DNA from 2 places in the Paenibacillus sp. AD87 genome. Region 2 is predicted to be linked to the other one. Evidence: riboswitches for the same ligand, from Rfam matches in the RefSeq annotation. Region 2 holds a riboswitch; the other holds the start of a gene.
What was found. Region 2 has a riboswitch for glycine ahead of sdaAB (L-serine ammonia-lyase, iron-sulfur-dependent subunit beta). Riboswitches for the same ligand answer to the same signal wherever they lie in the genome.

Region 1 (11,566 bases), on a different contig from region 2:
TGTATTTGGTCTGGCCAAGAATCCGCTTCGTGTCAGGGTTCGGATGATTGATCATCCGCTGGAGCCTACGAAGAGACTTGCGATCAAAAACGTCTGTTGCTTGCAATATTTACGACAAGGTCGCTCCTATTGTTACACCTGTCCGCGATTGGGCAAGAAGGAACGGGCCAATTGGAAGCCCTAGACCGGAGAAGATATAATAAAGCTGACAGGTTAATAAGCAATAAAGAAAACAGCCGCGCAGAAAGCAAAATGCGGCTGTTTTTGGCATTTATTAATGATTATCAACGACTGAATATGTTTTCATTAGTTTATTAGAGGTTAGCTTTTAACTGCAAGCACAGTTCAGTACAGGTTTACGGGCTGCTGTTGTTTCATCCAGACGGGTAACCGGTGTGCTATAAGGGGCATTGAGTACTAATTCAGGCGTTTCTTCTGCTTCTTTGGCAATGCGAATCATCGTATCGATGAACCCATCCAGTGTTTCTTTGCTCTCGGTTTCCGTTGGTTCGATCATGATGCACTCCTCAACGTTCAGCGGGAAGTACACGGTTGGCGGGTGATACCCAAAATCAAGCAATCGTTTGGCAACATCCAGCGTGCGTACACCATATTGCTTCAACCCCCGGCCAGACATAACAAATTCATGTTTACACACGCCTGGATACGGAATCTCGTAGTAAGGTGCGAGACGAGCCATCATGTAGTTGGCGTTGAGCACTGCACATTCAGATACCCGGCGTAAGCCTTCAGGTCCATAAGTACGAATGTAGGCATAGGCGCGGACCAGAATACCGAAGTTACCATAGTAAGCTTTGACCCGGCCAATGGATTGATCGCCTTCGCGATCCAATGCATATATGCCCTCATCATTTTTGATGACCATCGGTTTCGGCAGAAACGGAATCAAGCGGCTCTTCACGCCAACCGGGCCGGCACCAGGTCCACCTCCGCCGTGCGGAGTACTCATCGTTTTATGCAAATTCAGATGCACTACGTCGAAGCCCATATCGCCAGGTCGGGTGATGCCCATAATGGCATTGGAGTTGGCTCCATCGTAATACAGCAAGCCACCTGCCTGGTGCACAATGGAGGCAATCTCCTGAATGTCTTTTTCGAAAAGTCCGAGTGTGTTCGGGTTAGTCAGCATGAGTGCTGCGGTGTCCGAACCAACAGCTGCGCGAAGTGCGTCCAGATCTACGAGCCCGTCTGCGCGGGAAGGGATCGTTACCGTTTCGAAACCTGCTACTGTGGCACTTGCCGGGTTGGTCCCGTGAGAAGAGTCCGGTACGATAACTTTCGTGCGCTGTTCACCACGGCCTTCGTGGTAGGCACGGATCATCATGAGCCCAGTCCATTCGCCATGTGCGCCAGCAGCTGGTTGGAGCGTAACGGCATCCATACCGGTTAGTCCGGCAAGGTCATTTTGCAACGTGTAGAGCAGTTCAAGTGCACCTTGAATGCTGGATTCATGCTGATAGGGATGAATTTTGGCGAACCCGTTGTAACGGGCCACATCCTCATTAATCTTCGGATTATATTTCATCGTACAAGAGCCCAGCGGATAGAATCCGTTATCTATCCCGAAATTACGACGAGACAGGGCAGTGTAATGGCGAATGACGTCAACTTCAAAAACCTCAGGCAATGCTGCTGCTTCCGACCGAAGCATTTCCCGGGGAATCAGGGAATCCACAGCTTGACGGGGAACGTCGCATTCAGGCAACGAATAAGCGACCCGACCCGGACTGCTGAGTTCAAAAATCAACGATTGCTCCGGTGCTGGAGAGGCAGCCTGGTTAGTGTCTGTTGTGATAGTTTCAGGTTGGCCCGAAGTGGAGATAGAGGTTACCGTTTCCGATTGTCCTTGTGCTGATGTCGTCGTTGTCTTTGTTGTCGTTTCCTGAGTCACAGCGATCCCTCCAATACACGTGCGAATTCGTCGATCTCTTCCTTGCTGCGTCGTTCAGTAACTGCAATCAGCATATGTCCGGCGAGCTCCGGATAATCACGTCCAAGCTCATAGCCGCCAATGAAACCTGCATCCAGCAATTTCAGTTGCAGTGGTTCCACATTTGTTCCTTCAGGCAGTTGGATAACAAACTCATTGAACGTAGGTGCGGTAAACGTAAGAGAGACGCCTGGAATTGCGGTAAGCGTGTTAAGGGCATAATGGCTCTTTTGCAAATTCAAATCAGCGACGTCGATCATGCCTTGTTTACCCATAATGGACATATATACAGAGGCGCTCAGCGCGAGTAACGCCTGGTTGGAACAGATGTTGGACGTCGCCTTTTCACGGCGGATATGCTGTTCCCGTGCTTGCAGCGTGAGTACAAAACCACGCTTGCCGTTGCGGTCCGTTGTCTGGCCTACAATTCGGCCAGGAATTCGGCGCATATGAGCTTGGGATACGGCGAAGTATCCGCATGTTGGGCCGCCGAGTGAAGCGGCGATGCCAAGGGGCTGCGCGTCGCCAACGACGATGTCAGCACCCAGCTTGCCTGGGGCTTCCAGCAGACCCAGCGATAGCGGGTTGGCGCTGACCACGAGCAGGCTCTTGTGCGCATGCGCAAGGTCTGCGGCCTGTTTTACATTTTCCACGGCGCCGAAGAAGTTCGGGCTCTGGATCATGACGGCTGCGGTGTCATCGGACACGGCGGCTTGCAGGGCATCCCAGTCTGTTACACCATTTTGATATCCAATCTCAACAATCTCCAGATTGAGGCCGTGAGCATAAGCTTGCAATACCTGACGGGATTCGGGGTGCACGGTACGTGACACAATCAGCTGTTTGCGGCGGGTTGCCGCTGCGGCCAGATTGCCTGCTTCCGCAAATGCAGTTGCACCATCGTACATGCTGGCATTGGCTACAGCCATGCCTGTCAACTCACAGATGTAGGATTGAAACTCGAAAATCGCCTGCAATTCTCCTTGGCTGATCTCGGGTTGATAGGGTGTATAGGCTGTATAGAACTCGGAACGGGAAATTACATGATTAATGACGGAGGGAACGTGGTGATCATAAATGCCTGCACCCAGGAAACTGGCGTGTGTCTCGAAGTTGGCATTCGCTGCCGCTTGCTTCGACATATGACGTGTCAGTGCGTATTCATCCAGTTTGGAGGAAACAGGCAGTTCGCCCTGATAGCGAATCTCCTGTGGAATGTCATGGAACAGATCCTCAATCGTTTCCACGCCGATGGTTGCCAGCATGGCACTCTGATCCTGCTCGGTCATGGGGATGTAGCGATGCTTGCTCATGCTTGATCAGCTCCTTGAGTAGGTGTCTTTGGCGCACGTGTCCGTTTATGAAAAGGGGTCTTCACGACCTCGGCTTTCAGTTTCTTGCCACGAATCTCAATCTCCAGCGGGGTACCCAGTGCAGCATATTTGCTGTCAATCAAGGCCAGCCCCAGATTACGTTTTAACGTAGGCGACTGGGTGCCTGTGGTTACTTCACCAATCTGTACGCCTTCGGCGTAAATGGGATAATGAGGACGAGGGATGCCGCGCTCCAGCACTTCGATGCCGACCAGCTTTCGGGCAGGCCCATCATTTTTTTGCTGCAACAAGGCTTCATGTCCGATAAACGGTCCTGCATTTAGCTTCACAAACATACCTACGCCAGCCTCCAGCGGTGTGATGGTTGCAGACAATTCCTGTCCATACAGGGGCAGCTTGGCTTCAAAGCGCAGCGTATCCCGGGCACCCAGTCCTGTCGGAACGAGTTCGTGACCTTCTCCGGCTTGCATCAATCCGTTCCAGACCTCAGCAGCTTGTTCCGCGGGAACATAGAGCTCAAAGCCATCTTCACCCGTATATCCGGTGCGGGATAACAGCAATGTAACGCCACATACCTTCGCATTTGCCACAAAGCGGAAAGGCTCAATCGAAGACACATCGGTGTCTGTCACCGCTCTGAGAATATCCACTGCCAGCGGACCTTGCAGAGCAAGCAGCGCCGTTTGATCCGAATCATTGGTCATCGTTACGCCTGGCGTCATGTGCTGTTGCAGCCATGCCCAGTCCTTGTCGATGTTGGAGGCGTTAACCACCAGCATATAATGCTGGTCTTTCAGTTTATAGATCAGCAGATCATCGACCACGCCGCCATCCGGATAACACATTAACGTGTATTGGGCCTGACCGGGAACGAGTGTTGTTACATCATTAGTGGTCATGTGCTGTAAAAAAGCTTCTGCGTGTTCACCTTGTACGGTGAATTCGCCCATGTGGGATACATCAAATAATCCGGCACGTTCTCGCACCGCTTCGTGCTCTTTCTGAATTCCACTGAATTGTACCGGGAGCTCCCAGCCACCAAAATCAATGCATCGTACGCCTTCATATTGCTGATAGAGTGGAAAGAGTGGGGTTCTAAGCAAATCGGACATCCAATCACCTCGTCATGGGCCGTCAACCGGCCGAGTGTATAACCGTGGATCAATGAATCTGGCATCATATTTTATTATAAAAGTAAGGTAAGGACGCTATAGGCAGCGCCGCTCTATAACCTGTTTTCGTTTTTTTGGGAAAAAGGAAAAGGACAGGCCAAAGAATCGGCATGCCAGAAGCACGCTGTATTCTTAGGCTCTGTCCTTGGTACCTGAGAGTTACCCCGCCGCATGATGCAGCAGGTTTCCCCTTGGGTGATCATAACGCCCATACAGGGCGATTAGATGCTCTCCAGAGTTGCGTCCCGTAAAAGTCCTTTTGCCTGAGAGATTCACCTCCGCTTGTCGGTGGCTTACTCCTTCGGCGTTACCGCATGTACACCCTGATTCGGGTGTCAAGGGTAATCTCTCCCTTTACATTCATCCGCGGGTATTGCATAGACCAATTAAACACATTTACTACTCTCATTAAAGCCTGAATCGTCTATTGATGTCAAGAACGATATCATAGATATGAACAAAAAATCCGAATGAAATTTTTAATTAACATTAAAATGTTCGTCTATTTATAAAGAGTGCGCTTACTTTTCTAATATTCACCATTATATGTAGGGAGGGTCCATTTGAGTTACAGGCATATAAGGAAGAAAAACAAATAAATTGTGAGGTATCTTGACATTTGAATCGAAAATATCATACGCTATGTTCTGGGAAAAAGGTTAAGGTCAAAGAAACGCATGCACTCATTAATGAAAAGCGAGGCGGATATCGATGAGCGAATTGAAAAGTGATTTCCTGTACAGTGAAGAGCACGAATGGGTGCAGACCGTAGGGGAGGATACCGTACGTATTGGCATTACCGAGTTCGCGCAGCATCAGCTGGGTGACATTGTGTTTGTAGAATTGCCTGACCTTGAATCGGATGTAAAAGCGGAAGACGGCATTGGAACGATTGAATCCGTCAAAACCGTTTCGGATTTGTTTTCTCCTGTCAGTGGAACGATTATTGCTGTGAATGATGCATTGCAGGATTCCCCGGAGCTGGTTAACAACTCCCCATATGAGGAAGGCTGGATGATCGAGATTCGTGTTGAGGGCGACCTCACAGCAGCACTTTCCACATTGATGAACGCGGATGCGTATCGTAAACATACGGAATAATATTAAGGTACAAATTTCCGCTAGATACGGAGTTTCAGCTTAATGGAAAAGTTCGTTTAACGTAATAAAAATGAATCGATTGATTATAGATCCGGATGGTGATACAGCTCATTCGGAGAATACTTAGGCGCAATTGCCTCACCTGGGACAGGATGAGGCAATTGCGTTTTTTTCGTTGTTACTCGACTAAGTAGATGGAATAAATATCAATCTAACGTGTTTCATCATTATTTCTAATTGAGATAGAAACAGCTCATTTAAATAGAAGAAATTTACAATTTCATTTGTCATTAAAATGGGGCATTTCGTGGGTATGATACATGAAAGGGAATAACAGGTTCCATTCCATATACAAAGTTTAAACATGGGACAATCCTTTAAATTTAAATCTTGTCATCAACGTTCATGACGGAAGTAGGTTTTCATTTCGTTGTAGAAGATACCGTTTTCATTTACGATATGGTTGTAAATTAAGATTTATTGAAGATTTGTACCTTTGTTCGTCTGGATCATCGTTGTCAAAATTCAGTGGAATTAAGGTTTAATATGTTGAGGAGGTTTTCAATATGAGTTCAGTGGACGCAAAGTCCGAAAAAAGCGGAGGAATACGGGTCGGCGTTCAGAAGTTTGGACGTTTCCTGAGTGGTATGGTTATGCCGAACATGGGTGCATTTATCGCCTGGGGTTTGATTACGGCATTGTTCATTCCAAAAGGATGGTTCCCTAACGCAGATTTTGCATTGCTGGTTGATCCAATGATCAAATATTTGCTGCCTTTGCTTATCGGTTACACAGGCGGTACCATGGTACACGGCCAACGTGGTGGTGTAGTCGGTGCAATAATGACCATCGGGGTTATTGTCGGCAGTGACATTCCAATGTTCCTTGGCGCTATGATTGCCGGACCATTGGGAGCTTGGGTCATTAAGAAATTTGACAAAGCTGTCGATGGCAAAATCAAATCAGGGTTTGAGATGCTGGTTAACAACTTCTCCGCTGGTATTATTGGTGGGATTTTGGCCCTTCTAGCCCTTAAAGGCATCGGGCCTTTCGTTGAAGCGATTAGCAAGGTGTTATCGGCTGGGGTAGAAGCTTTGATGAATGCTGGTCTTCTCCCGCTGGTCAACCTGATCATTGAGCCAGGAAAAGTATTATTCCTGAACAATGCCATCAACCATGGGATTCTGACACCGATTGGTACGGATCAAGCAAGAGAACTGGGGCAATCCGTATTATTCATGCTTGAATCCAACCCAGGACCTGGACTCGGCATTTTGCTGGCATACTGCTTCTTCGGTCGCGGATCAGCCAAATCTTCCGCTCCAGGTGCTGTAATCATTCATTTCTTTGGCGGGATTCACGAGATTTATTTCCCTTACATTCTGATGAGACCGATACTGATTCTGGCTGCGATGGCTGGTGGTGTGGCGGGTACATTGACCTTCATGCTGACAGGAGCTGGTTTGGTATCTGCACCGTCACCGGGAAGTATCATTGCCTACTCATTGTTAACACCTAAGGGCGGATATCTTGGCATGTTTGCCGGGGTAGCCGTAGCTGCGGTCATCTCCTTCCTCGTGGCATCCATACTGCTCAAAACAGGTAAACAGAAGGATGACGAAGATCTGGATAGTGCTTCCAACCGCATGAAAGATATGAAAAATCAGGGCAAAACGGGCAACCTCACCGTTGATAAAGACAATCGTGAAGCTGACCGTGCAGCCGATATTGCTTCTTCGGCAGTAAAAACGGATATCAATAAAATTGTATTCTCCTGTGATGCAGGTATGGGTTCGAGTGCCATGGGTGCCTCGATTCTGCGGAAGAAAATGAAGGCAGCCGGTGTGGATGTCGCTGTAACCAACACGGCGATCAGTGAGATTCCACAAGATGCCGACATCGTCATCACACAGAAAACATTGACTGACCGGGCCAAATCCGTGGCTCCAAATGCAGAGCATATTTCCATCGATAACTTCCTGAAGAGTCCTGAATATGAGGCACTGGTGGAGCGCCTCAAATCCGACTCCTGATGAGTAATATTACAAGGAGACAGCGTGAGATCGTGGAGTTCCTGCTGGAGCATCCTCATGAGGTAACTGCTGGCGATATAGCTGTTGCGGTCAAAGTAAGCACTCGTACCGTACATCGAGAGTTGCAGATGATTGAACAATGGCTTGAGCCCCTTGGCATGAGATTGGAAAAAAAATCGGGAACCGGGGTTCGAATTGATCCCGGTTCCGATGATTTGGCCGTATTGCGTCAACAACTTGAGCTTAACGAATATGTGGAGTTTACGCCCGAAGAGCGTAAACTCTTCATGCTTTGTATTTTGCTGGATGAATCCGAGCCTGTGAAGCTGCTTGCATTGGCCTCAGATCTGAAGGTAACCGTGTCTACGGCAAGCAACGATCTGGACGATCTGGAACCACGCATTCAGCTGGCTGGATTGAAGCTGGTTCGCAGACGTGGATATGGGGTCAAGATCAATGGAAGCGAGCTGGCTCATCGCATGGCTATTTCTGCGCTCGCTCTTGAATATCTGGATGAATCCGATTTATTCGGTAGACAAGCGGAGCAGGGAGTTTCCAAAGTAAACAGCAAACTTCTGGAAATGATAGGGCATGAGGATGTACTTACGGTCGAAAATGCATTATGGCAGCCGGATATTGAGTGGTTGGAAAATATCCCGGAACGTCAATACATGAAGCTGCTGATCCAATTGTCTGTAGCGGTCGTGCGGATTCGAAAAGGTTTTGGCATAGGTCGGGGCACACAACAGGACAAAAATGACGTTGGGAATCCTCTGCAAGATGAGCGGAAGGTGCCGGAATATTTGGCTTCACGGTTGTGCGGCGTTCTATCTGCCCAGCTTGGGCTGGAGTTTGTCGGCGAGGAGCAGGCTTATTTTCACAGGCTGCTAGTTGAAATCGAGCAATCGATTCATTCCTCGCGTCTACTGCCCATAGACGATCTGGTCTTACTCGACATGGTTCGTTCTCTTACAGATCGAATGCAGGAGAAAACTCATTATTCGTTCCATGAGGATCGTCTGCTTCGTGAAGGTCTGATTGCCCATATAGAGCCGGTGCTGGAACGAATGGATGGGCGGCAGCTCATCCGTAATCCGTTGCTTCAGCAGATCCGCAAAGATTATGAATCACTGTTTGAGGATGTAAAGAAAGCCGTGCGAGAGGCTTGGCCCAATACGGATGTGCCGGATGAGGAGATCGGATTTTTGGTAATGCACTTCGGTGCTTCCATTGAACGGCTGCGGGTGCTGAAGCGTGAAATCAGGGCTGTCGTCGTCTGTACGAGTGGGATTGGATCTTCACGGATGTTATCGAGCCGTCTGTCCAAGGAAATTCCCGAAATTCGGATTGTGGACAGCGTGTCCTGGTATGAAGCCGCGCGTATCCCAAAGACGGAATATGATCTGGTTCTCTCTACCGTGGATCTGCCGATGGATAAACATCAATACTACAAGGTGAGCCCACTGCTGACGGCAGAAGAAAGTGAACGTTTAAGACATTTCATCAGGACAACGACGCTTCAGCGGGAACATAGTCCCCCACCTGAAGCAGACTCAAGGACAACAGGACGAATTTCCGATCCGGTTGGACTGGAAGCGACCCTGATTGAAATCGTACAGATAATCGGCAAGTTTCAGGTGTTCCCGCTGGATAATCAGGAGATCGGATTTTTAGAAACGGCTTACGCCATGTGCAGCGTTTTGCATCAATCCGGTGTATTGAATAATCCAGATGAGATTGCCAGGCTGCTGGAGGAGCGTGAAGCTGTTGGAAGTCAGAAGATTCCCGGAACTTCCCTCGCTCTGTTTCATACACGCAGTGATGGCATTCACAGTCCTTCAATTACGCTGTTCCAATTGACAGAGCCGCTTCTACGCACGCCGGAAGACCCGGCAGGTGTCAGCCATGTGCTCTTGATGCTTGGACCCAGACAGTTATCGAAGGAAAGTTTGGAGGTACTGAGTGAGATCAGTGCGCTATTGTTGCAGGAAGAAATGATTGCATTACTTGAAAAAGGCAACCGGGATGATCTTATTCATTACTTGTCCCAAGAACTTGCGGGATTTTACCGCAGCAAAACCGAAATTGGAGGTATTCAAACATGAGTGTGTTAACTAAAGATAAAGTCATCATGAATGCAACGGCTCAGGACAAATACGAAGCGATTCGTATGGCAGGTCAAATTTTGAAAGACGCGGGACATATCACCGCTGAATACATCGACAAAATGCTGGAGCGTGAAGAGATTGTCTCCACGTATGTCGGCAACGGACTTGCGATTCCACACGGCACGAAGGAATCCAAATCATTCATCCTGTCCACAGGCATTTCCGTCATTCAGTTCCCGCAAGGTGTTGATTTTGGGGAAGAAAAAGCGTATATGGTAATTGGTATCGCCGCTCAAGGTGGAGAACATATGGAGATCCTGACCAGCATCGCAGTCATCTGCGCCGAGGAAGAGAACATGGAAGCTTTGCGTCATGCTCAAACCGCCGAAGAAGTCATCACTATTTTGGAAAGTGAAATGGAACTATGAAGGCCCTTCACTTTGGAGCAGGTAATATTGGACGTGGCTTTATCGGTTTGATTCTGTCCCGTGCAGGCTACAATGTTGTTTTCTCGGACGTTAACCAGGAGCTGGTTAAGGCTCTAGAGCAGCGTGGAGAGTATACGGTTGAACTGGCTAACGAGGCCAAAGACCTGGAGACAGTTACCGGTGTGAGTGCAATCGATGGAACCAATCTGGATACCGTTGCTCAGAATGTTGCAGAAGCTGAACTGATCACAACTGCAGTGGGCGTGAACATTCTGAAACATATTGCTCCCGGTATTGCCAAAGGACTTACGTCCAGACTGGGAACGGGCGATGTCTTCCAACCCCTTCATATTATTGCCTGTGAAAATGCAATTGGAGCCAGCACTCAGCTGAAAGAACATGTATATGGCCTGCTTGATGAGCGGACTCGCCTGCTTGCGGATCAGTACGTGTATTTCCCGGACTCTGCCGTAGATCGGATTGTGCCGATTCAGCATCATGAAGATCCATTGCATGTACAGGTAGAGCCTTTCTATGAATGGGTTGTTGACCGTTCACAAATGGCTCCTGCGTTCAAACCGGTTGAGGGTGTAATGTATGTGGATGATCTGGAGCCTTATATCGAACGGAAGCTGTTTACCGTAAATACGGGACACTGTATTGTCGCTTATATTGGATATGTGAACGGGTTTGATACAATTCAGAAGGCTATTGCCGATGAAAAAGTCAAATCCATCGTATATGGTGCCTTGCAGGAAACCGGAGCCGTTTTGGTGAAGCGTTTTGGATTCAATGCCGACGATCATCAGTTGTACATTGCCAAAATATTGGAACGGTTCGTTAACCCGCATCTGACGGATGAGGTAACTCGTGTAGGACGTTCTCCACTGCGGAAACTGTCCCCGAATGACCGTCTGGTTCGCCCAGCTCTCCAGGCTTACGAGTATGGAACAGAGACAACACTTTTGGCGATGGGTATGGCAGCAGCCTGCAAGTTTGACGTATCGGAAGACCCGGAAGCGGTGGAACTCCAGACTACGATCCAGCAAAAAGGGATTGCAGCAGCACTCAGCCAGTATACGTCCATGGATGAGAGTCATCCTGTACTGAAGCAGGCTGTAGCGCATTATCAACAAATGCAGAAGTAACGTTCTGTATTTCAATACAAAATAATATTGATTGAAGAAGAGCCTCACAGGGTTAACTGTGGGGCTCTTTATTTTGCTCTGTCTTCTTTTTATACGTATCCAGACATGCCTCGCAGATGCAGGACTTCCTGCGCTGGTCTGCCGGAATGGGGTCAAATACCCCTTCTGGGAACACAGCCCGGTTACACCAGCATTCTGAATGAGGACGACCAGCCGCATAGGAGCAGCCATTGGCCTCACCGCATAAAGGACATACAAGAACTTCTGGAGTGACTTTCTTTGTATCCTGCT
Region 2 (11,566 bases):
GGTAAAGGTAAAAAGATATTGCAACCTGCGATTGAATTGCTGTCTGGTATTCCTTCCGTTGTGTACGGGTTTATCGGTCTCAGTGTTATCGTTCCTTTATTGCGCAGCATGTTTGGCGGAGCCGGCGTCGGGATTGCAGCCGGATGTTTGGTTCTGTCTGTTATGATTTTGCCTACCGTAACAAGCATTATGGCAGATGCACTGTCTGCACTGCCGAAAGGTCTGCGTGAATCATCCTACGCACTGGGGGCAACTCGCTGGCAAACGATTTACCGTGTCATTATCCCGACGGTTCTTCCAGCTTTGCTGACAGGGATTGTACTGGGTATGGCTCGCGCATTTGGTGAAGCTCTTGCCGTACAGATGGTCATCGGGAATGCGCCGCATGTACCGACATCACTGCTCGAATCGGCTTCAACGTTAACGAGTGTAATCACCTTGAGTATGGGTAACACCACGATGGGATCTGTTCATAATAATGCACTGTGGAGTATGGCGCTTGTCCTGCTGGTGATGACCTTTGTCTTCGTCATTCTGGTTCGCCTGCTTGAAAGGAGGAACCGGGTATGAAAATGAAGGCTAAAACGGTAGATAAAGTTGCCACATCCGTTATCGTTGTTCTGGCCCTGTTCATTGTTGTTCTCTTGCTCGGTTTGCTTGGCTTCATTCTGGTACGTGGGATTGGCCAGATTAACTGGCACTTCCTGACCAGTTCACCACAGTTACTCAAAGGTGGAGGCGGGATTGGACCGCAATTATTCAACTCGATTTTCCTGCTTGTTCTGACCCTGATTATTACCATCCCTCTCGGATGGGGTGGCGGTATTTATATGGCTGAGTACGCCAAGCCGGGCCGGATCACAAGTTTTATTCGACTGGTTGTCGAAGTGTTATCCTCGTTCCCGTCTATCGTTATTGGTTTGTTCGGACTCTTGTTAATTGTTAATAAATTTGGTCTCGGATTCTCCTTATTATCGGGTGCCATGGCCTTGGCTATATTCAATCTTCCACTCATGGTGCGGACAACGGAGCAAGCGTTCCGGGCCGTTCCAAAAGAGCAGAAGGAAGCAGGTCTTGCACTCGGATTGTCCAAATGGAAAATTATTACTTCCATTCTGCTGCCTGTGGCATTGCCAAGCTTAATCACGGGTACGATCCTGGCATCGGGCCGGATCTTCGGTGAAGCAGCAGCCCTGATGTTCACAGCAGGTATGAGTAGTCCACCGCTGGACTTCACGGACTGGAATCCAACGAGTCCAAGATCGCCGATCAATCCATTGCGTCCGGCAGAGACGCTGGCCGTGCACATCTGGAAAGTAAACAGTGAAGGCATTGGCCCGGATTCCAAAGAAGTAGCAGCTGGCGCTTCAGCCGTGCTTGTACTTCTCGTACTGGCGTTCAATCTGAGTGCACGCTGGATCGGTCGGGTGGTTTACCGCCGCATGACAGCTTCGAAATAAGGAGGAACGAACATGGCCATACCTTTTGGTACGGAACAGTTAAGCATATATTATGGGCATTTTCAGGCAGTTAAGCAGATCAGCCTGACTTTTCCCGAAGCCAGTGTAACGGCACTCATTGGACCATCCGGCTGTGGTAAATCCACGTTCCTGCGGTCGCTCAACCGAATGAACGACGAGATTGCCGGTTCCCGCACCGAGGGACATATCTGGATGGATGGCAATGATCTGAATGAGCCGGGCACAGATGTAATCAAGCTTCGTCAGAAGATCGGCATGGTGTGGCAGAAGCCGAACCCTTTCCACAAGTCTATCTACAACAATATCGCGTTTGGCCCCCGCTACCGCGGTATCAAGAACAAGAAGGCACTGGATGAAATTGTGGAAAAAAGCTTGCGTCGCGCTGCGCTCTGGGACGAAGTGAAGGACAGACTGAATGAATCTGCCCTGGCCCTTTCGGGTGGGCAACAGCAGCGGCTCTGTATCGCCCGCGCGTTGTCGGTTGATCCGCAGATTTTGCTGCTCGATGAGCCGGCATCTGCGCTTGACCCGGTATCAACGGGTAAGGTGGAGGAGTTGATCTCGGAGCTCAAGAAGGAGCTGCGGATCGTGATTGTTACCCATAATATGCAGCAGGCGGCACGCATCTCGGATTATACAGCTTATTTTTATCTGGGAAGCATGATTGAGCACGGGGATACGGAACATATTTTCACCAACCCGGACAATCGTCTGACTCAAGAATATATTATGGGACGTTTCGGTTAACTGTTAAATTGGATGGAGTATGAGATCGATGATAGATTTATAGAGATAGAAGGAAGCATAACACTCGGGCGAGGTCGTTCGGGGGTTATGCTTTTTTACATCATTCTACATATGGAATAGTTTGCCAAAATAAAAACAATCATGCTACGATATTTGTGAGCACCACCTTTAATTTGATAAGAGAAGGAGATGTGGATCATAACTACCCATAAGATTGCCCATGACACCATGGCAACTGAAATTATCTCGCATTATTCCATAGAAAAGCCTTCAATTTCCTTTATCCGACATAATGAAAATCTAACGTATCAGGTGGTTGATGAATCAACCGGAGAGAAGTACCTATTGCGTATACATAAAGCCGCTTTTGCAAGCATGACGGGCATCCAGCATACACGACCTGCACTTGAAGCAGAGATGAATCTACTTTATGAATTACGGGCTACCAGACCATTGCGGGTGCAGACTCCTGTACGCAATACATCGGATGAGTGGGTCACCGTCTGGTTGGACGAAGCAGGAGAAGAGATCTGTTGTACTGTTCTGGAATGGATTGAGGGCAGGGATATTAAGCAGGGAGAACGTCTGACAACAGCGCAGATTCATGATTTGGGCGTACAGTTGCAGACGTTGCACCAATATGGACGACGACCAACGGGAGCTCCTGAGCCTCAGGTGGGTTCACTGAAGTCTGAAAGCGGGCAGCAGACGAATGACCGTGAACAGCACGCTGATAAGGCGATCATCTCAGATATATATAACGATAGCCCTGCCTTAGAGCAAATGGGAGTAAGACCAGCCTATGGCTCGATCAAAGAGAATCTGGTCATGTTGGAGCAATTGGAGGAAGGCGTTAGACGTGGTATCTTTACTCCTGAAGATTTCGATCTGATTCGTGAGACGTTTGAGAACATTAACAGGCAACTCGAAGCGTATCCGCAGAATGCCGAGACATGGGGAGTGATTCACGGGGACATCACCCGCGGTAATCTGCTAGTGACGGATCAGGGTATATCTATGATTGATTTTTGTTTATACGGTTATGGCTACTATCTCTTTGATGCCGGAGGTGCGGCTACGATTTTCAATCGGGAGGAACGGGATGTCTTCCTATCGGGATATACGGAGCAGACAGGACCACTGACGAAGCGTGATATTCGGTTAATGGAAGGATTCATGCTGATCTTTACGTTCGGCTATTTTGCATTTCAGATGGAGAATGAGTCCAGGTACGAATGGATGAAAGAGCGAATGCCTCTTATATGCAGCAAATTTTGCAAACCATATGTACAGAACGAGAGTATTTTCTATGAGTTATAATTTGTGATTTCTAGTGGGTGGGTAGCGCTATGAAGAACATTCGTGCAAAGAGAGTTGCATCGAAGGGGCAGTCTGGTGGCTGGAAGCATGCCGGATTGCTGCTTAGCGGAGTGGGCATATCCAATCTGGGTGATTTCATATATATTGTGGCGATTAACCTGATGGTATTGAATATGACACAGTCTCCAGCGGCAGTCGCAGGGTTGTGGATTATCTCGCCGATTGCTTCGGTGTGCACTAAGTTTTGGTCAGGCAGCCTGATTGATCGTTATGATCAGCGACAGCTGATGATTGGTGCTGATATGCTACGGGCATTGTTGGTGGCGGCGCTCCCACTGATGTCCAGCCTATGGATGATGTACGCAGTGATGTTTCTGATCAGCATGTCTTCATCTATATTTGTCCCTTCCTCTCAGGTATACATTACCCGGTTGGTACCTGCTGAACGGCGCAAGCGCTTCAATTCCCTACAAGCCCTGATCAGCTCAGGGGCATTTATTACCGGCCCAGCAGTTGCAGGAGTGATGCTAATTTATTTATCTCCGGCGGCAGCCATTTATGCCAATGCGGTTTCCTTTGCTGCTTCTGCGTTGATTCTAATGTTTCTTCCCAAACTGGGCATTGGAGAACAGAATATAGGGACGGGAAGCAGACTCACACCTCGGATGATTGCCCAGGATTGGAGAGCTGTACTGAGCTTCAGCCGAAAGTCGGGCTACGTGGTCGGTATATATGCCCTGTTCCAGATTATTCTGGTGGTCGGCATGTCGCTGGATGCCCAGGAAGTGGTGTTTATCCGTCAGGTGATGAACCTGCCTGAATCACAGTACGGAGCATTAATGAGTATCACCGGAATCGGTTATTTGGCAGGTTCCATGCTGGTTTGGATGTTCGCCAAACATTTGCCGATCCGTCACATGATGGGTGGCGGTGTACTTCTGGTCGCGCTGGGTTATTTTCTGTTCTCCCGTTCATTATCGTTTGAGCTGGCGGCGGTTGCCTTTATTCTGCTCGGTCTGTGCTCCGCACTGGCGAATACGGGCCTGGTTACCTTTTATCAAAATAATATCCCTGTCGATCTGATGGGGCGAATGAGCAGTGTACTTGGACTAGTGTTAAGTATGCTACAGGTGGCTTCCATTTTGATTGCAGGCGTAGTGGCCGAGCAGTTGTCACTTCGTATGGTATATACAGTTGTATCCGGGGTTATGCTGCTGGCTGCGTTGGGATTGTGGGTGACGAGTATGCTTCCTTCCCGAAGCAGGTATTACGATGAACCATCGAAGCCCAAGGCGATGGTGGGGTGACAGGCAGAAATACGGCAATTCTAGTACAGAATAAAGGTTACCTGAATACCCGAACCGTTCTGTGGAACATAACATAAATAGTATTAAACACTGATAGTCACTAATAGAAAATGAACAATGTATACGCTTTCGAGATGAAACGCATTAACACATTCATGTGATGAAAGTTTACAGTTCGTTAATTTATTTAGTGTATAAAATGGAAAAAAGCAAATATTCACAAAGAAATCGTTAAGTTTGTTGACACTGATCTTCCGGTCGATTAATCTTAATGAGAAAGTATTAAAAACTTCAATTATCGTTCTGTTACAAGATCAGAATGGTTCCATACAGCGAATGATAGCGAGCGGGAGAGACCTGGGCATGTCGAGTAAAATGGCAGCTGTCGGGCACCGAAGGAGCAAGCTGCTACGCACCCGGCGCAGTGGTTAATCTCTCAGGTAAATGTACCATCGTTGGACGCAACTCTGGAGAGTGCGCGAAACTGCGCCACCCAAGGGGTATATGGTCAAGCAGCACGGTGTGCAGGGTGACATCACCTGTGAATACAGGGATTGCATCGATCCGCCGCGCTGCTTATCATGAAACTCTCAGGTATCGAGGACAGAGAGAGGGCCTAGGGCCTTCTTCTGTCCTTTTTTGATGTCATCATTCAGTAATAAAGGAACATTATGGGTGTACGTCTGGATGAAAATGACGATTATAAATGGAGGGTTTGCGATGCGTTTTAAAGACGTTTTTTCAATTATTGGTCCGTCCATGACAGGTCCATCAAGTTCACATACGGCTGGAGCGGCAAGATTGGGGCGAATTGCCCGTCAGTGGCTGGGGTGCACGCCTGAACGCGCTCGATTAACACTGTATGGCTCGTTCGCCGATACGTATCAGGGGCATGGTACGGATCTTGCGTTAATCGGTGGCCTGCTTGATTATGTGACTGATGATCCACGTATACCGGATGCAGAACAATATGCAGAGGAAGTGGGTATGGAGGTAGAGTTTTTTACAAGCGGCCTGCCTGCTCCTCATCCGAATACGGTCAAGATTGAACTGTGGCATGGAGACCGTCAATGCTCACTAATTGGTGCTTCCATTGGCGGAGGTAGTGTATCGGTGCATGCATTGAATGATTTTCGTGTACAGATCAGCGGAGAGTTTCCCACACTTGTACTGCGCCATTCGGACAAAGCAGGAGTGCTCGCTTCCGTAACCTCCACCATCAGTTCGTCCGGGGTGAACATCGGGTACATGCAAGTGGATCGGAAAGCCCGGGATGGTGAAGCATTAACAGCGATGGAGATGGATGGTGTGCCGAATCCTGAGATGTTGAACCGTCTGCGGTCACTGGATCATATGCTGGACATTCGCGTGATTGATTTGAAGAGAGGGGTCGAGCCTGATGCGGTTTAAACATCTACATGAACTGAATACCATCTGTACAGCAGAATCCAAAACCATCGCCGAGCTGATGATCGAAGAGCAGGTTCAGGAGACGAATATCCCGGAAGCGGATGTTGTACGGCAGATGTCGGATTACTATCAGGTGATGAAGGAAGCTGTACACAAAGGGCTGACAGAAGATACGACATCACGCAGCGGTTTGACTGGCGGAGACGGCAAAAAAATGGCTGAGTACATTCGTAAAGGTGAGACTTGTTCTGGAGATGCTTCTGCACTGGCCATGGCGTATGCCCTTTGTGTATCGGAAGTGAATGCCTCCATGGGCCGGATCGTTGCCACACCAACAGCCGGTTCTTGCGGCATCATTCCGGGTGTGTTTATAAGCTCCCAAGAGCGTTTTGGCTGGAGTGACGAGCATCTGGTGAACGGTCTGTTCTGTGCGGGAGCGATTGGTTATGTCATTGCCAACAATTCATTTATCTCCGGTGCCGAGGGTGGCTGTCAGGCTGAAGTGGGTTCTGCCATCGGTATGGCCGCTGGAGCCATGGTGGAGCTGCGTGGAGGGACGCCGGAGCAAGTGGTTCATGCGGTTGGCCTCGCGTTAAAAAATACATTAGGCCTTATCTGCGATCCCGTCGCAGGCCTCGTGGAAATTCCGTGCATCGTGCGTAACGGACTGGGTGCCGTAACTGCGTTGGCTGCGGCCGACATGGCGCTGGCCGGGGTACGAAGTGCCATTCCTTCTGACGAAGTCATTGATGTCATGCTGGAAGTGGGCAGTGCGATGCCGAGCAGGCACCGTGAAACGGCCCAAGGTGGGCTTGCCCAAACACCGACAGGACGGAAAATGATGGAGAAGCTTGCTAAACCGAAGGCGAAGCGTGCGGAGCCTGAGATTGAAGCTGAGTCTCCTGCTGAAAATGAACCAGAAGCCAAGGCATAACATGCATGAACGTACATGAACTGAATTTAATTCGTGGAGCTTGATCATTAACGGTAATGATCTGCTCCCATCTTGATAAAAAAGCCGATACGAATTCTTCCTGGTGAAGAAGCGTATCGGCTTTTTTGTTGTTCCAACAAAGAAAAATAAAAAGGTATTGACGTTTATATATCGTTTAGATATATTATTTATTGTCATATATCAACACGATATATAAGATCGAGAATAAGTTATACAAATTAAGGAGATGGATAACATGAAAAGTGTTTTTCAAACGAGTCTTCTGTTTTTGAAAAATGGAGCTACAGTAGTCGGGTTAATTACAGCCGTACTGTTCCAGGTTTTTTTTAATACCATTTGGCTTAGTGGATATGATCAGGTAAATGCACGGATGAATCAGCTTGCTGTGACCATCGTAAATGAAGATGGGGCTGCGGCTGAGCCTGTGGCAAAGTCTCTTGCAGAGGGGCTTCATTTCGCGATTAAACCTTCGGCAACTATGGAAGAAGCCAGACAGATGTTAACGGACCGGGATGTATACATGATTATCGAGATTCCATCCGGTTTCATGCAGCAGGCGGGAGACTTGTCGGGCCCGGTGGCAGTGAAGTATGTAATGAATGAATCCAACGTGGCTACCGTAAAAAGTGTGATGCAGACCGTGTCCGCACAAGTTACAGCGACGTTGAACCGTGAAGTACAGCAAAACAGCATTCGGGGAGTGCTGAATCAATCAGGTATGGCTGCCGATCAGGCGAATACGATGGCGGTGGGGTTATCTTCCCGGGTGGAGGCAGAAGTGGAACGACTGAATCCAGTTCATAACTTTGCTTTTTCCATGGTACCAATGTTGATTGTGACAGCTACGTTTACAGGTGCAATGCTGCTTGGCATGAATCTGCAAAAGGTTTCTGGTGAACTCAGTAGCAGGGCAGGGAAATGGGAACGTTTCTGGGCGCGCAATATCATCAATGTTGGTGCTGCATTTATCGTATCGCTTGTTGGAGCAGGGATGATGCATGTTATGGGTGTATCATCAGCAGATGGATGGTGGATGTTATGGCTATTTCAGTTGTTGATTACTCTATCTTTTCTATTCGTGGCGCAATTGAGCTTGCTGCTGCTTGGAAATGCTGGAGCATGGTTAAACAGTGCCTTGTTGCCTCTGCTGATGTTGTCATCAGGCGCAACCATTCCCCGCGATGTCATGCCTGACTTCTATCAACAGATCGGTCATTATCTGCCGGCAACCTACGCGGTGCAGGGTATGATGAATCTGGTACTTGGCGGAGATGGGATTAGTCATGATGTTCTGCTTTTGGTAGTGATTGGAGCGGCGACGTTGGTTTTGGGAGCGGTGTGCACATGGATCAAACGCTCAGGTCCTGCACAATCCAGCATACCGTTGGAGTCCAAGATTGCTGCGACACCTGTCGCTCTGACTGGAAACCTGCCTTCACCTGATCGTGGATAAAGATATACCCCTTTTGCCGGATAAGCCAATCCGTGAATGTCTGATGATGTTGAACGTATAAGGGAGGATGTGATACGTTAAGAGCAATTGGAAAGGAGCGGTACACCGATGAACACGCAGCATGTCATCCTCGGAATACTGCACAATCAGCCATGTTCCGGATATGAGATCAAGCAGTACTTTGAACAATACTTTTCATTTTTCTTCGATGCCAGCTTTGGCACCATTTATCCCACACTTGCGAAGATGGAAAAGTCAGGGTTATTGACCAAAGAATCCGTTAGACAAGAAGGGAAACCTGACAAAAATGTGTATACCTTAACACCGGAAGGGTCTGCGGAGTTCAATACCTATTTGATGAGTCCCCTGGAAGCAGAGGTGTTCCGTTCTGATTTTCTGATGCGTCTGTATTTCGGAGAGCTGGCGGATGAAGATACTGTCGCAGGGTGGGTCCGGTCGGAGCTGAATCGTAAAGAGTTGCTGTATGCCGAGCTGCAGCGCCAGATGAAGCAATTTGGCGAACAGATCTCACCTGCACAGCGTTTGTGTATGCAAGTGGGGCTTGTACAATATGAGGCTACCATCCGATTGCTCAAGGAACAGCTGGCCGCCCCTCAGTAGCTTTCTATAGTATCCGTGTCATTAAATCAATTGACGATCCATCCATATCGCAGAAAAGCGCTCTACAGATCAGTAACAGGTCTGTGAGCGCTTATTCGGCGTTGCTTGCAATGCGTTGGAATTGCAAGGATACAACAATATGAAGAAGTTACGCGATATCTGTACTTAGTACAGCATATCCATATGCGGGCAGCTCAACGGCCAGGATGCCCTCTTCCTTGGCTGTACGATAATTCTCGCCAAATAACTCCGTCCATTCCCCGGCACCCGCTTCGAGCTCCACGATAGCTGTTTCTTCCGAACGATTGAAAAGGATCAGAATGCGCTCCTCCTCATCCTGTCGTTCCATCACAAGCTGGCTTCCGCCTTCACGGGCCTGCAGGAATCGAATGCTGCCTTCTGCACGCAGGGCAGGATGGGCTTGGCGAAGTGCGATTAGCTTCTGATAAAAGGTGAACAGCTCGCGATCCTGCTTCGTCTCATCCCACTCCATACATTTCCGACAGCCGGGATCATGATCGCCGTCCAGCCCAATCTCATCCCCGTAATAGATGCACGGGGCACCCATATAGCTGAATTGGAACAACGCGGCCAGTTTCATCTTCCGCTGGTCACCCTCACATAAGGTGAGCAGCCGTGGTGTATCGTGGCTATCAAGCAGATTGAACGCCACTTCGCTGGCTTGCAGCGCATAGCGGGACAGTTGTCGACCGATCGAGTTCGCGAACTGTTCGGCGTGAATGGCATCTTTTACAAAAAAACGATTTACGGCTTCCGTAAATGGATAGTTCATAGAGGCATCGAACTGATCACCTTGCAGCCAGGAGGAGGACTCATTCCATACCTCACCCAGGATATAGGCATCCGGATTCGCAGCCTTCACTACACGGCGGAAGTCGCGCCAGAACGCATTATCCACTTCATCCGCGACATCTAGCCGCCAGCCGTCGGTGCCCACTTCCTTGATCCAGTATTCGGCGACCTCCAGCAAATACGCCTTCACCTCGGGATTTTCCGTGTTAAGCTTCGGCATGTGGGCTTCGAATCCGAATGTTTCATACGTAGGAATGCCATCCTTCACGTCCAGCGGGAATTCATGCACATGGAACCAGTCCTTATATTTGGACTTCTCCCCGTTCTTCTGCACATCGACAAACGGCGCAAAAGTCTTCCCAGAATGATTGAACACCGCATCCAATAGCACCCGGATTCCGCGTGCATGGCACAGCTCAACAAGCCGTTTGGCTGTATCTGCATCACCAAAATGCCGATCTACTCGCAAATAATCTTCGGTATCGTATTTGTGATTGGTCGTTGCCTCGAAGATTGGTGTGAAATAAATGGCGTTAATGCCCAACTCTTCAAGGTAATCCAGATGGTCGATGACGCCCTGGAGATCACCGCCGAAGAAGTTAAACGGGGTCGGCTCACCACCCCAGGGTTCCACTTTTTCTGGATCAAGGTCGGGGTTGCCATTTGCGAATCGTTCAGGGAAGATCTGATAGAAGATTGCATCCTTCACCCATGCAGGCGGTGTAAATACAGCTCCGGGATGGATGTACGGAAACTGGAACATGTGACCAGGATCGTCGGGTTCATGCGTTTGGAAATCCGTTTCGGTCATCCAGATCTGTTCTGTGCCACTTTTCAGCAGGAAGGAATACTTCAGTCGATGATACGGAGGCTTTACTTGCCCCTCATAATAATCGAACATGGAATCGGATGTATATTTGGTTAAAGGAACTAGCTCTTTGGTGCGATCCCAGGCGTATTTGTCCCCAGTCAGGGCATGTACCTCGGTGAGGTCATTCTTTTTGGCACGCAGACGCAGACGAATGGTATCCTTATCGTAGGCATAGGCCCAGTTCCGTTTCGGTTGATGATAGATGGCTTCCAGCAGCATGTTGAATCTCCTCCCGTCGTATACACACGTAGTATGTGAGCAAGTAGCCGCATTCGATGCAAATCAATCTCGGGATGAATGCCACATGCTTATGTTGTTGAATCAACCTCTCAATCCCTGCATGAATTATGCGAAGCGGATGATTAAGGTATAATTTAAAATAAAAGGATATCCATGGTCGTGTGATCATCATTCGTACATTTTATATAAACAAGATACTTCATTATGTTTCAAATATATAATTAACCCAAAGGGTACAGAAAGGAAACGAATACGCGCATGAAAACGAAACTGTTATACATTGAAGACGATACGGAAATTGCCACATGGGTTAGGGCCGACTTGGAGGAGCGTGGATATGAGGTGGTA

Region 1: linked by a shared signal. The riboswitch ahead of gcvT (glycine cleavage system aminomethyltransferase GcvT) and the one ahead of sdaAB (L-serine ammonia-lyase, iron-sulfur-dependent subunit beta) in region 2 are both predicted to bind glycine.

Annotation. Positions count from the first base shown of each region.
Region 1 is NZ_LXQN01000007.1:416,020-427,585, forward strand. Features, by position in the region: gene gpAD87_RS01995 (hypothetical protein) at 1-184, shown strand, start outside; gene gcvPB (aminomethyl-transferring glycine dehydrogenase subunit GcvPB) at 329-1,816, opposite strand; gene gcvPA (aminomethyl-transferring glycine dehydrogenase subunit GcvPA) at 1,909-3,264, opposite strand; gene gcvT (glycine cleavage system aminomethyltransferase GcvT) at 3,261-4,397, opposite strand; glycine riboswitch at 4,595-4,695, opposite strand; glycine riboswitch at 4,699-4,821, opposite strand; gene gcvH (glycine cleavage system protein GcvH) at 5,169-5,558, shown strand; gene gpAD87_RS02020 (PTS mannitol transporter subunit IICB) at 6,125-7,591, shown strand; gene gpAD87_RS02025 (BglG family transcription antiterminator) at 7,591-9,696, shown strand; gene gpAD87_RS02030 (PTS sugar transporter subunit IIA) at 9,693-10,127, shown strand; gene gpAD87_RS02035 (mannitol-1-phosphate 5-dehydrogenase) at 10,124-11,275, shown strand; gene gpAD87_RS02040 (cysteine-rich CWC family protein) at 11,328-11,566, opposite strand, start outside.
Region 2 is NZ_LXQN01000022.1:452,814-464,379, reverse strand. Features, by position in the region: gene pstC (phosphate ABC transporter permease subunit PstC) at 1-570, shown strand, start outside; gene pstA (phosphate ABC transporter permease PstA) at 573-1,460, shown strand; gene pstB (phosphate ABC transporter ATP-binding protein PstB) at 1,473-2,228, shown strand; gene gpAD87_RS30215 (phosphotransferase enzyme family protein) at 2,418-3,548, shown strand; gene gpAD87_RS30210 (MFS transporter) at 3,578-4,855, shown strand; glycine riboswitch at 5,193-5,316, shown strand; glycine riboswitch at 5,321-5,464, shown strand; gene sdaAB (L-serine ammonia-lyase, iron-sulfur-dependent subunit beta) at 5,576-6,265, shown strand; gene sdaAA (L-serine ammonia-lyase, iron-sulfur-dependent, subunit alpha) at 6,255-7,199, shown strand; gene gpAD87_RS30195 (YhgE/Pip domain-containing protein) at 7,456-8,673, shown strand; gene gpAD87_RS30190 (PadR family transcriptional regulator) at 8,782-9,294, shown strand; gene gpAD87_RS30185 (alpha-glycosidase) at 9,443-11,197, opposite strand; gene gpAD87_RS30180 (response regulator transcription factor) at 11,477-11,566, shown strand, end outside.